Regions from separate parts of the Marinobacterium sp. NO-S09 genome, predicted to be linked through region 2. Evidence: predicted binding sites of a transcription regulator. Region 2 holds the regulator's gene; each other region holds the start of a gene.
What was found. The regulator FNR, encoded in region 2, switches genes on or off when oxygen is low (the NO sensors DNR and NnrR bind a similar motif). The targets are predictions, from matches to a motif close to TTGATNTANATCAA.
Positions count from the first base shown of each region.

Region 1: O3C79_RS05230 (histone deacetylase family protein) is a predicted target of FNR. The motif match lies at 2,015-2,028, and genes of this name have one in related genera.
Region 3: O3C79_RS08255 (HP1242/YdcH family protein) is a predicted target of FNR. The motif match lies at 1,538-1,551, and genes of this name have one in related genera.

Region 1 covers NZ_CP168954.1:1,101,614-1,104,891, forward strand. The annotation lists gene O3C79_RS05225 (sodium ion-translocating decarboxylase subunit beta) at 1-919, shown strand, start outside; gene O3C79_RS05230 (histone deacetylase family protein) at 1,015-1,938, opposite strand; gene O3C79_RS05235 (response regulator) at 2,256-3,278, shown strand, end outside.
Region 2 covers NZ_CP168954.1:2,742,590-2,745,867, reverse strand. The annotation lists gene O3C79_RS12760 (alpha/beta hydrolase) at 1-845, opposite strand, end outside; gene O3C79_RS12755 (adenine phosphoribosyltransferase) at 863-1,405, opposite strand; gene fnr (fumarate/nitrate reduction transcriptional regulator Fnr) at 1,595-2,368, opposite strand; gene hemN (oxygen-independent coproporphyrinogen III oxidase) at 2,475-3,278, opposite strand, start outside.
Region 3 covers NZ_CP168954.1:1,753,346-1,756,623, forward strand. The annotation lists gene aroA (3-phosphoshikimate 1-carboxyvinyltransferase) at 1-906, opposite strand, end outside; gene O3C79_RS08250 (methylated-DNA--[protein]-cysteine S-methyltransferase) at 990-1,511, opposite strand; gene O3C79_RS08255 (HP1242/YdcH family protein) at 1,617-1,856, shown strand; gene O3C79_RS08260 (ABC transporter ATP-binding protein) at 2,060-3,278, shown strand, end outside.

The DNA of each region.
Region 1 (3,278 bases), 1.6 Mb from region 2:
TACTGTTGCCATAGCCTCTGGTGCCGCTCCGCTGATCATCTTCATGGGTGTTGGTGCCATGACCGATTTCGGTCCGCTGCTGGCTAATCCCAAGACGCTGTTCCTGGGCGCGGCCGCTCAGTTCGGTATCTTTGCTACCGTGCTGGGTGCCGTGGCATTGAGCAGCTTTGGCATTCTGGACTTCAGCATTCAGGACGCAGCGGCTATCGGTATCATCGGTGGTGCTGACGGTCCGACTGCGATCTATGTGGCGAGCCTGCTGTCTCCGCACCTGCTGGGTGCCATCGCTGTGGCAGCTTACTCCTACATGGCGCTGGTACCGCTGATTCAGCCGCCGATCATGCGTGCCCTGACCACCGAGTCCGAGCGCAAGATCAGCATGAGCCAGCTGCGTCACGTATCCAAGGTCGAAAAGATCATGTTCCCGATCCTGCTGTTGATCCTGGTAGCCATGCTGCTGCCGGATGCGGCACCGCTGCTGGGTATGTTCTGTTTCGGTAACCTGATGCGTGAGTGTGGTGTTGTGGACCGTCTGAGCGATACCGCCCAGAACGCACTGATCAACATCGTCACCATATTCCTGGGTCTGTCCGTTGGCTCCAAGCTGTCTGCTGACAAATTCCTGGATGTGCAGACACTGGGTATTCTGGTGCTGGGTATTGTTGCCTTCGGTATCGGTACCGCCTGTGGTGTACTTATGGCCAAGGGCCTGAACAAGCTGCAGGGCGGCAACGCCATCAACCCGTTGATCGGTTCAGCAGGTGTATCCGCAGTGCCTATGGCCGCGCGTGTTTCCAACAAGCTGGGTCTTGAAGCCAACCCGCAGAACTTCCTGCTGATGCATGCCATGGGTCCGAACGTGGCCGGTGTTATCGGCTCGGCGGTTGCGGCAGGTGTGATGATCAAGTTTGTCGGCTGATACAGCGACAGAGAGTTGAACTAAAAACGGAGCCCCAGGGCTCCGTTTTTTTATGACTGTTTACAGGCGGCAACGAGAAGAAAAGAAAGGCCGGATCAGAAACCGGCCAGTACTTCCAGGTGTGCCTGCACACTGAATGCCAGTGCGACCGGGTTGTAGCCTCCTTCCAGCACGGACACGATGCGGCCCTGTGAGTGGCGCTCGGCCACGGCCTTGATCACCTTGGTTACCTGGCGGTAGTCCTCTTCATCCAGGTTCAGGTCGGCCATGGGGTCTTCCTTATGCGCATCGAAACCGGCGGAGATGAAAATCATGTCCGGTTTGTGCGCATCCAGTGCCGGTAGCCAGTGTTCTTCCACGGCGCGGTGGAAAATATGTGGCTCGGTGTGCGCTGCGATAGGGCAGTTGACGATGTTGGGGCGGTCGATCTGGTGGTAGCGCTCCGGGTAATAAGGGTGCTGGAAGGTCGAGCAGACCAGTACCTCGGGGCGGTCCTTGAAGATATCCACAGTGCCGTTGCAGTGGTGAACATCAAAGTCGAGGATGGCCACACGTTGAATATCGGCCTGCTGCAGTGCATGAGCAGCGCCAATGGCCACATTGTTGAACAGGCAAAACCCCATGGCGAGGTTGTACTCGGCGTGATGGCCGGGTGGGCGCACGGCACAGAAGGCATTATCGGCCTTGCCGGCAAGCACGCGGTTAACCGCCAGAATAACGCCGCCGGCAGCAAGCCGTGCAGCATTCATGCTGTCAGGGCACATGGCGGTATCATCATCGGTATAGACAATGCCGGAGCCGGGTTGCTGGGCATCCAGACGCTTGCTGTGCAGCTGATGGTGTGCCAGCGAGATCTGTTCTTCGGTAACGGGTACCGCCGTGATCTGGTCCAGCTGGTCAATCAGGCCAGTACGTTCCAGCACCTTGTGAATTGCTGCCAGGCGAATGGGGCTGTCCGGGTGTTCAGGACCCAGGTTATGCAGCTGGCAGTCCTTGTGTGAAATCAGGGCCGTAGTCATTGTCTTTATTCTTCTCCTCGTATTGTCGACATTCTAGAGGAAAACGGCAGGCAGGCGTGTTAGGCGTTGGTATTAATTGATGCGGGTCAGTTCGTTGCAGCGCAAAAATTGATCGACATCATAAACGCCTACCCGGTGATTCTCTATAGTGAACCCACAGCATAGAACTGTCTTTGATGCCGAGCATGCTCACCCGATGCTCGGCGTTTTTTTGTTTGTGTTCCCCGAGTCTTCTGCGCCCGTACCTCCCTCTGTATACTGTTACCAACCCCGCCCGAGAAGGGTTCCCAGCGTTTGGTAATAGGTAAACAGCCACAGTGGCGTCCAGGACAGTCGATTACTCTAATAAAAGCGTACTCCTGATCGATAGCAGCGGTAACCTGCGGTCGACCATCTACTATATGCTGCGTGAACTGGGCGTCAAAAATCTCCTTGCCACCACTGTGAACGACAAGGTGCTGACGCTGATCCAGGAATCCTCCTACGACATTATCTTACTGGGCCATAACAGCAGCGACTCGGTGACCGGTATGCAACTGCTCGAAGAGGCACGTTACCGGGGCTATATCCGGCCTACCGCCGGCTGGATCTTCATGACCAGTGATGCGTCCCAGGAAGTGGTGTTGCATGCCATCGACAGCCGTCCTGATGATCTGTTGACCCGACCGTTTACCATCGACGAACTCAAAAGCCGTCTTGACCAGCTGGTTCTGCGCAAGCAGGTGTTGCGTCCGGTAGAGCAGTCCATCGAAGTGGGTGACCTGGAAGGCGCCGTTATCGCCTGTGACGATATCCCGCGTCATGACAGTAACTACGACTATGCCTGCCGCCTTAAAGCCAGTCTGCTGATTCAGTTGAAACGTCCCGACGAAGCCTATGAGGTGCTGGAACCCCTGTTCTGGCAGACGCAGGACAAGGAGATTGGTCTGGTGATGGCGGAAGCTTTGGCGGCTATGGAGCGGCTGAGTGAAGCAAAAGAGCTGTTGGGTAGCCTGATCGAAAACTTCCCGTTGCTGATCTCGGCCTATGACCTGCTGGCCAGGGTGCATGAGAAAAACGGTGACCTGGATGATGCGCGAGATATTCTGAAACAAGCTACGTCCAAGTCACCCTTGGGGATTCCCCGCCAGATGGAGCTGGGGCGAGTCGCGACTCAAACCCGTGTTCTGGATATGGCTGAAGGGGCCTACCGCAAATCCATTCAGTTGGGGCGCAGCAGTTGCTACCGTTCTCCTGAACCCTATCTGCGTCTGGCGAATATTCGCCGTCTGGAAATGCTGGATGCTGATAACCGTCGTCAGATTGATCTGCGTAACGACTTTGACACGGTACTGAACAAC
Region 2 (3,278 bases):
ACAACATCATAGGTATACAGATCACGGAAGAAATGGCTCGCACCATCAATGCTGGCCGTTTCAACAGTGGGGTTGGTGACCGTTTCCATGGCTTTACTCAGGTCGGGAACAACCTGATCAGCGGTCCCTGCGATCACCAGGGTTGGTAGTTGGGTGTTCTGCAAGAGGCTGGGTGTGTGATGTGAAGGCTGGTCCGAGTAGTAGCTGACAAAGGTGTCTGCATTGACCTTGGCATCTTCGCAGTAGAGGAAATCGACAGGGTCGGGCAAAGGGTCCGTCGCCTGGTTTTTAGCCTGTTGCAGCAGGGGCGCCAGTGGCTGGCCGTACCGTTGTGCATAGGACTTTGCTTCGGCTTCTGCATTCCAGGTCATGGGCGCGAGCAAAACCTGTCCCATCAAGGCAGTGCTGTCGGTTTCCTGTGACAGCAGGGCAGCCTGATTGCCCCCACGGGAGTGGCCCAACAGCAGGATACGCTCAGCGCCCTGAGTTTCAAGCCACTCCAGCCATAGTGCCAGTTCTGCAACGGCGTCTTCGTGGTGGTGTGTATGCGGCGTGGAGCAGTCATACATGCCCTTACGATCGCTGACTCCCAGGCTAAGCGTGGGAGCAAGGCTGGCAATATCATACTCGGCCAGAGTGCTCTGCAGAGCACTGACCAGCTCCATGCGCCCATGGGCCAGGGTGCCGTGGGTGATCAATACCAGGCTGCGGCCGGTCAGATCGTCTTCTCCGGCGGATTCCAGGTTGGCATTCAATACCAGGTCCTTGTGGGTCAGCTGGATATTCTCTGCCTGTGCAGCGGTGGCACACAGCAGTGTGGTGGCGAGAGTCGTGACCAGACGCATGGCGGCTTCTCCTTGAATTAGAGGCCTTCGTAAGCCAGCAGGGAATAGACCGGAATACCCAGCTCCTGAATGCGGGTGGACCCCTGCAGGTCGGGCAGATCAATCAGGGCGGCTGCTTCAATAACTTCAGCGCCGAGTTTATTGATCAGGGTGCAGGCGGCCAGCAGAGTGCCACCGGTAGCAATCAGATCATCAAACAGCAGCACACGATCGCCGGCCTGCAGGGCATCGCTCTGCATTTCAACAGCAGATGTGCCGTATTCAAGCTCATACTCCTGATGAATGGTTTCACCCGGAAGTTTGCCTTTTTTACGCACCAGTACCAGTGGCAGGTTGAGCTGGTAGGCCATGATGGAGCCGAACAGGAAGCCGCGCGCATCAATACAGGCGATGTGGGTGATATCGCTGTCGACATAGCGCTGGATAAAGGCGTCAGACACCATGCGCATGGCTTTGGGGTCTTTGAAAATCGGGGTGATATCTCGGAATACTACGCCGGGTTCTGGCCAGTCCTGCAGTGAACGGATAACGGACTTTACGTAAAACTCATCGTAGGACATAGAAATTCTCCGAGACGGACAGGCTGTTGATATAACTCAATGCTGCGGTCGCAAAATACAGGTGTAATGAGGGCGTTGGGTTACACATTGAGATGGCTACTTCATTGTGCAACTTGGGCACAGTCCTCTGGACTGTGCCTTTTTTATTTGGGCGTCCGCTGCCCGCTTTCTGCAAAAGCCATTATCGGCTCAAGATGTCTTTTCCTTGGAGTGGGGGCACTCGTCATCCTGGGCTTCACCGGACAGACGGTACATCTCTTCAAGGTTGGTCAGCTCAACTTCCTTGCCATCCACGCGCATCAACTCCATTTTCTGAAAACGCGTAAAGATACGGCTAACGGTTTCAACGGCCAGACCCAGGTAGTTGCCGATTTCATTACGAGACATGGACAGGCGGAAGTTGGACGCCGAGTAACCACGTGCCTTGAAGCGCTGGGACAATTTCAGCAGGAAGGTGGCAACGCGCTGTTCCGCATTTTTCTTGGACAGCAGCAGCATCATTTGCTGGTCGTCACGCAACTCCTTGGACATGCTGCGCAGCATCTGGCGACGCAGTTCAGGCAGTTGGCCGGACAGCTCATCCAGGCGCTCGAATGGAATTTCGCACACGGTGGTGGTTTCCAGCACCTTGGCAGACATGGGGTAGTTTTCGGCATCATAGCCGCTCAAACCCACCAGTTCTCCAGGGAAGTAAAAACCGGTGATCTGCTCTTCACCCTCGTTGGTCAGGGTGTAGCTCTTGATAGAGCCGGCACGGATGGCGTAGACGGAGCTGAAGGGCTCGCCCTGGTGAAACAGATGCTCGCCTTTTTTCAGGGGACGGCTCTTGTCGATAATGTCGTCAAGGCGGTCAATTTCTGTCAGTTCAAGTGAAACAGGCAGGCACAGAGAGCTGAGGCTGCAGGTTTTACAATGAACTTGCGGCAGACTATGGAGCTTTCCCTGAGATTTCCAATCGGCCATGAGGGGGTTCCTTTCTGATCTGGAGTTACAACGCGATGGCAATTAGCCGCATTATGTAACATTTCCCCCCATGGGTGAAGGTTTTCAGCCCTCCCTGGCCGGTGTATCAGATAATACGCGAAAAGTTGTTGCTCGGTTGCTGTTTGGGGATGTAGGCGTCAAACGCCATACAAATACGGCGAATCAACAGGCGGCCGGCTGGCGTTACGCGAATGTGGGTCGGGCTCTGCTCAATGAGGCCATCATTTTCAAACTGGGCCAACTCGACCTGCTCAGCGTCAAAGTAGTCGTCAAAGGTCACGTCAAAGGGGGCCAGAACCTCTGCCTTGTCCAGCTCAAACTGACAGATCAACTGGGTGATCACTGCCCGACGGATATGGTCATCCGGCGTCAGGATGACACCACGCTTGACCGCATGCTCCTGCTGGCTGACACCCTGCGTGTAGGCGGAAAGATCATGTTCGTTCTGGTAATACACATCGCCAATCTGGCTGATGGCCGATACGCCCATTGCAACCAGGTCACAATCAGAGTGCGTCGTGTAGCCCTGGAAGTTTCGGTGCAGCTTGCCCTGTGCCTGGGCGATGGCCAGTTCGTCGCCCGGCTTGGCAAAATGGTCCATGCCGATATACACGTAGCCGGCGTCCAGCAGCCGCTGGATTGTCTGTTGCAGAATATCGAGCTTGGTGGCGGACGAGGGCAGGTCTTCTGCGCGAATGTGCTTCTGTGAACGGAAGCGGTCAGGCAAGTGTGCATAGTTGAACACCGAGAGTCGGTCCGGACTCATGTCGATCACGGTATTCAATGTTTCAGCAAAACTGTCGGCGGTCTGGTGTGGCAGGCCGTAAATCAGATCCATGTTGATCGATTTGAAGCCCAGCTCACGGGAGCGCGTGAGGATTGCCTGCGT
Region 3 (3,278 bases), 990 kb from region 2:
GAGCGTACCCTTGCTGACTTCAATCCAGGTCGGGCCGTAGCTGACCTCGGCGCCCATTTTGCCCAGTACTTCGGCAAAGGCCTTGTCGCCCTGAACGCTGTCGGCACCCACGCCGTATACACGCACGGTACCGCCGGCAATGGCCGCTGCAGCCAGGAAGTAGGATGCGGAGGAGGCATCGCCTTCCACCATCACCTCACCCGGTGAGCGGTAGGTTTGACCCGCCTCGATGACAAAACGCTGGTAGTTCTGGTTGTCCACCTCAACACCAAACAGCTTCATGGTGTGCAGGGTGATGTCTATGTAAGGCTTGGAAACCAGTTCACCATCGACATTGATCACCAGGTCTCCCTCTGCCAGAGGCGCAGCCATCAACAGGGCTGTGAGGAACTGGCTGGAAATATTGCCACGAATACTGACTTCACCGCCTTTGAGGCCTGCGGCCTGAATCTTCAGCGGCGGGTAGCCTTCTTCACCCAGGTATTCCACCTGAGCGCCCAGGGGACGCAGGGCGTCAATCAGATCGCCAATGGGGCGTTCGTACATGCGCGGTTCACCGGTCAGAGTGAATTCGCCTTTGCTGGCACAGAGTGCGGCACAGAGTGGGCGCATGGCCGTGCCGGCATTACCCAGAAACAGCTCCAGAGCAGCGCTGGCATCAAAGGCCCGACCCAGCCCGGACAGCGTGCAGCTGCGGCGGTTTTCTGCCAGCTCGTAGTCTACGCCCAGCGCGCTCAGTGCGTTGAGCATATGCCGAACATCATCACTGTCGAGCAGGTTGGTGATGCGGGTTGTGCCTTGGGCCAGGGCCGCAAGCAGCAGAATACGGTTGGACAGGCTCTTGGAGCCCGGGATCTGGACTTCACCGCTGGCGTGGCTCAACGGCTGCAGGGTCAGGGTTTCCATCTGTGGCAGCTTCACTTGTATACGCAGGTCGTGGGCTGCATAAGCTACCGTTATTCGGCGCCAAGGTCGAGACTACTTGGTGCTTAACCGACCGCTTCTTGCGTCTGAACGCGGTACAGCTCCGGTTTGGCTCCGGGTTGCAGCTGGATATTCTCCAGTTCCAACAGACGAATCTTTATATCGAGGCCACCGCCATAACCGGTCAGTTCACCGCTGCTGCCAATAACGCGATGGCAGGGAATGATGATGGAGATGGGATTGCGGTTGTTGGCCAGGCCCACAGCACGAAATGCCTGGGGACGGCCTACGGCACGGGCAATGTCGCCATAGCTGCGTACTTCACCGTGAGGGATTTGCTGTAGCGCAGTCCAGACTTCGCCCTGAAAGGGAGTGCCGACCGGGTTCAGTGGCAGATCGAAGTCGACCAGTTGACCGTCAAAGTAGGCATTCAGCTGGTCAACACAATCGCGCAGTACGGATGTAGAGGGCGCACTGTCGCCGGGCGTTGCGCGCACACCAAAATCCAACCGGCACAGCCCGTGTTTATCGGCTTGCAGGGTGAGGGGGCCGACAGGTGTGTCGGTCATGATATGGGTATGAATCATGGCAGCTCCACGGCTCTAAAGCTTGGTTGATGGGGGTCAATGCCAGTGACCCTTAACTGAAGCATAGTGAACTCAAGAAGCGACAACAACCAAGGAACAGCCTCTATGAGCATTGAACATCACGATCTCGTCCATGAACTGCCGGAATTCCGTGACCAGATCCACCAGCTGAAAATGGAAAATGATCACTTCGCCAAGCTGTTTGACGAATATCACCAGCTGACCAAGGACGTCGAACGTATGGAAGCGGAAGTTGAGCCTGTGTGCACCAAGACAGAAGAGATGTACAAGCGCAAGCGCCTGCAGCTGAAGGACGAACTCTACAGCATGCTGCGCGACAACTAAGGTCAACAGCATTCCTTTGCTTATAACACCCGCTTTTGCGGGTGTTTTTATATGTGGCAGTGGCGTACATTGAAAGCATCAGTGGGGCTGGTTTGATGGCCGGTTTCAGTTATCGCTTAAGGGCGCCCCGAACCGCGAAGCAGACAAGACATTCATTGCATTGCCGGGTCGGATATCGAGGCGCTTTGTACAAGGAGTACCCGGTGTCTGTGACTGCACCCTCCCGTTATACCTGGCGTTATATTTTCCATATTGCACTGGAACACCGCCGCGAGCTTGTTCTGGCCAATCTGATTGCCATTATGGCGGCGCTGATGAGTGTGCCCCTGCCGCTGTTAATGCCGCTGCTGGTGGATGAGGTGCTGCTGGGGCAGCCGGGTGTTGTCGTGGCAACCGTGAATGGCTGGTTCCCCGAATCCTGGCACGGGCCACCGTTATACATAGGCGCTGTACTGCTGCTCACGGTAGTGTTGCGACTCTGTGCACTGGCGCTCAACGTCTTCCAGGCGCGCCAGTTCACCATTATCTCCAAGGATGTAATCTACCGCATCCGTGCCGGGTTGCTGGAACGGCTGCAGCGGATCTCCATGGCCGAGTATGAAACGCTGGGCAGTGGCAGCGTGGCATCCCATTTTGTCACCGACCTGGATACTGTGGACCGCTTTGTCGGCTCGTCGGTCAGCCGCTTTTTGGTGGCGGTACTGTCCATATTCGGCACTGCCATCATCCTGCTGTGGATGCACTGGCAGCTGGCCTTGCTGATTCTGTTCCTCAACCCCTTTGTAATCTGGTTGACCATGTCGGTGGGCAAGCGGGTCAAGCACCTCAAGGCGCGCGAGAATTCCGCCTATGAGCTGTTCCAGGCGGCGCTGACGGAAACATTGGATGCCATACAGCAGATACGTGCCAGCAACCGGGAAAAGCACTATCTGCAACGCCTTGTCGACCATGCGCTAAAGGTGCGTGATCACTCCACCAACTTCGAGTGGCGCTCGGATGCTGCCAGCCGGCTCAGTTTCATGCTGTTTATGGTCGGGGTCGATCTGTTCAGAGCCGTAGCCATGCTGATGGTGGTGTTTTCTGATCTCTCTGTTGGTCAGATGATGGCGGTGTTTGGCTACCTCTGGTTCATGATGGGGCCGGTGCAGGAAGTGTTGGGCATGCAGTACGCCTGGTTTGGCGCCCGGGCCGCGCTTGAGCGTGTAAACCGTTTGCTGGAACTGCACCCGGAGCCACGCTATCCCTCTCTCCAGAACCCTTTCAAACAGGGTGAAACCGTGGGCATCAGCCTCAGGGATATTCACTTCAGCTATTACCCCGGCCAGGAGGTGCTGCGCGGCATTTCACTGGATATTCCGGCAGGCGAGAAAGTGGCACTTGTGGGCGCCAGTGGGGGCGGTAAATCAACGCTGGTGCAGGTGT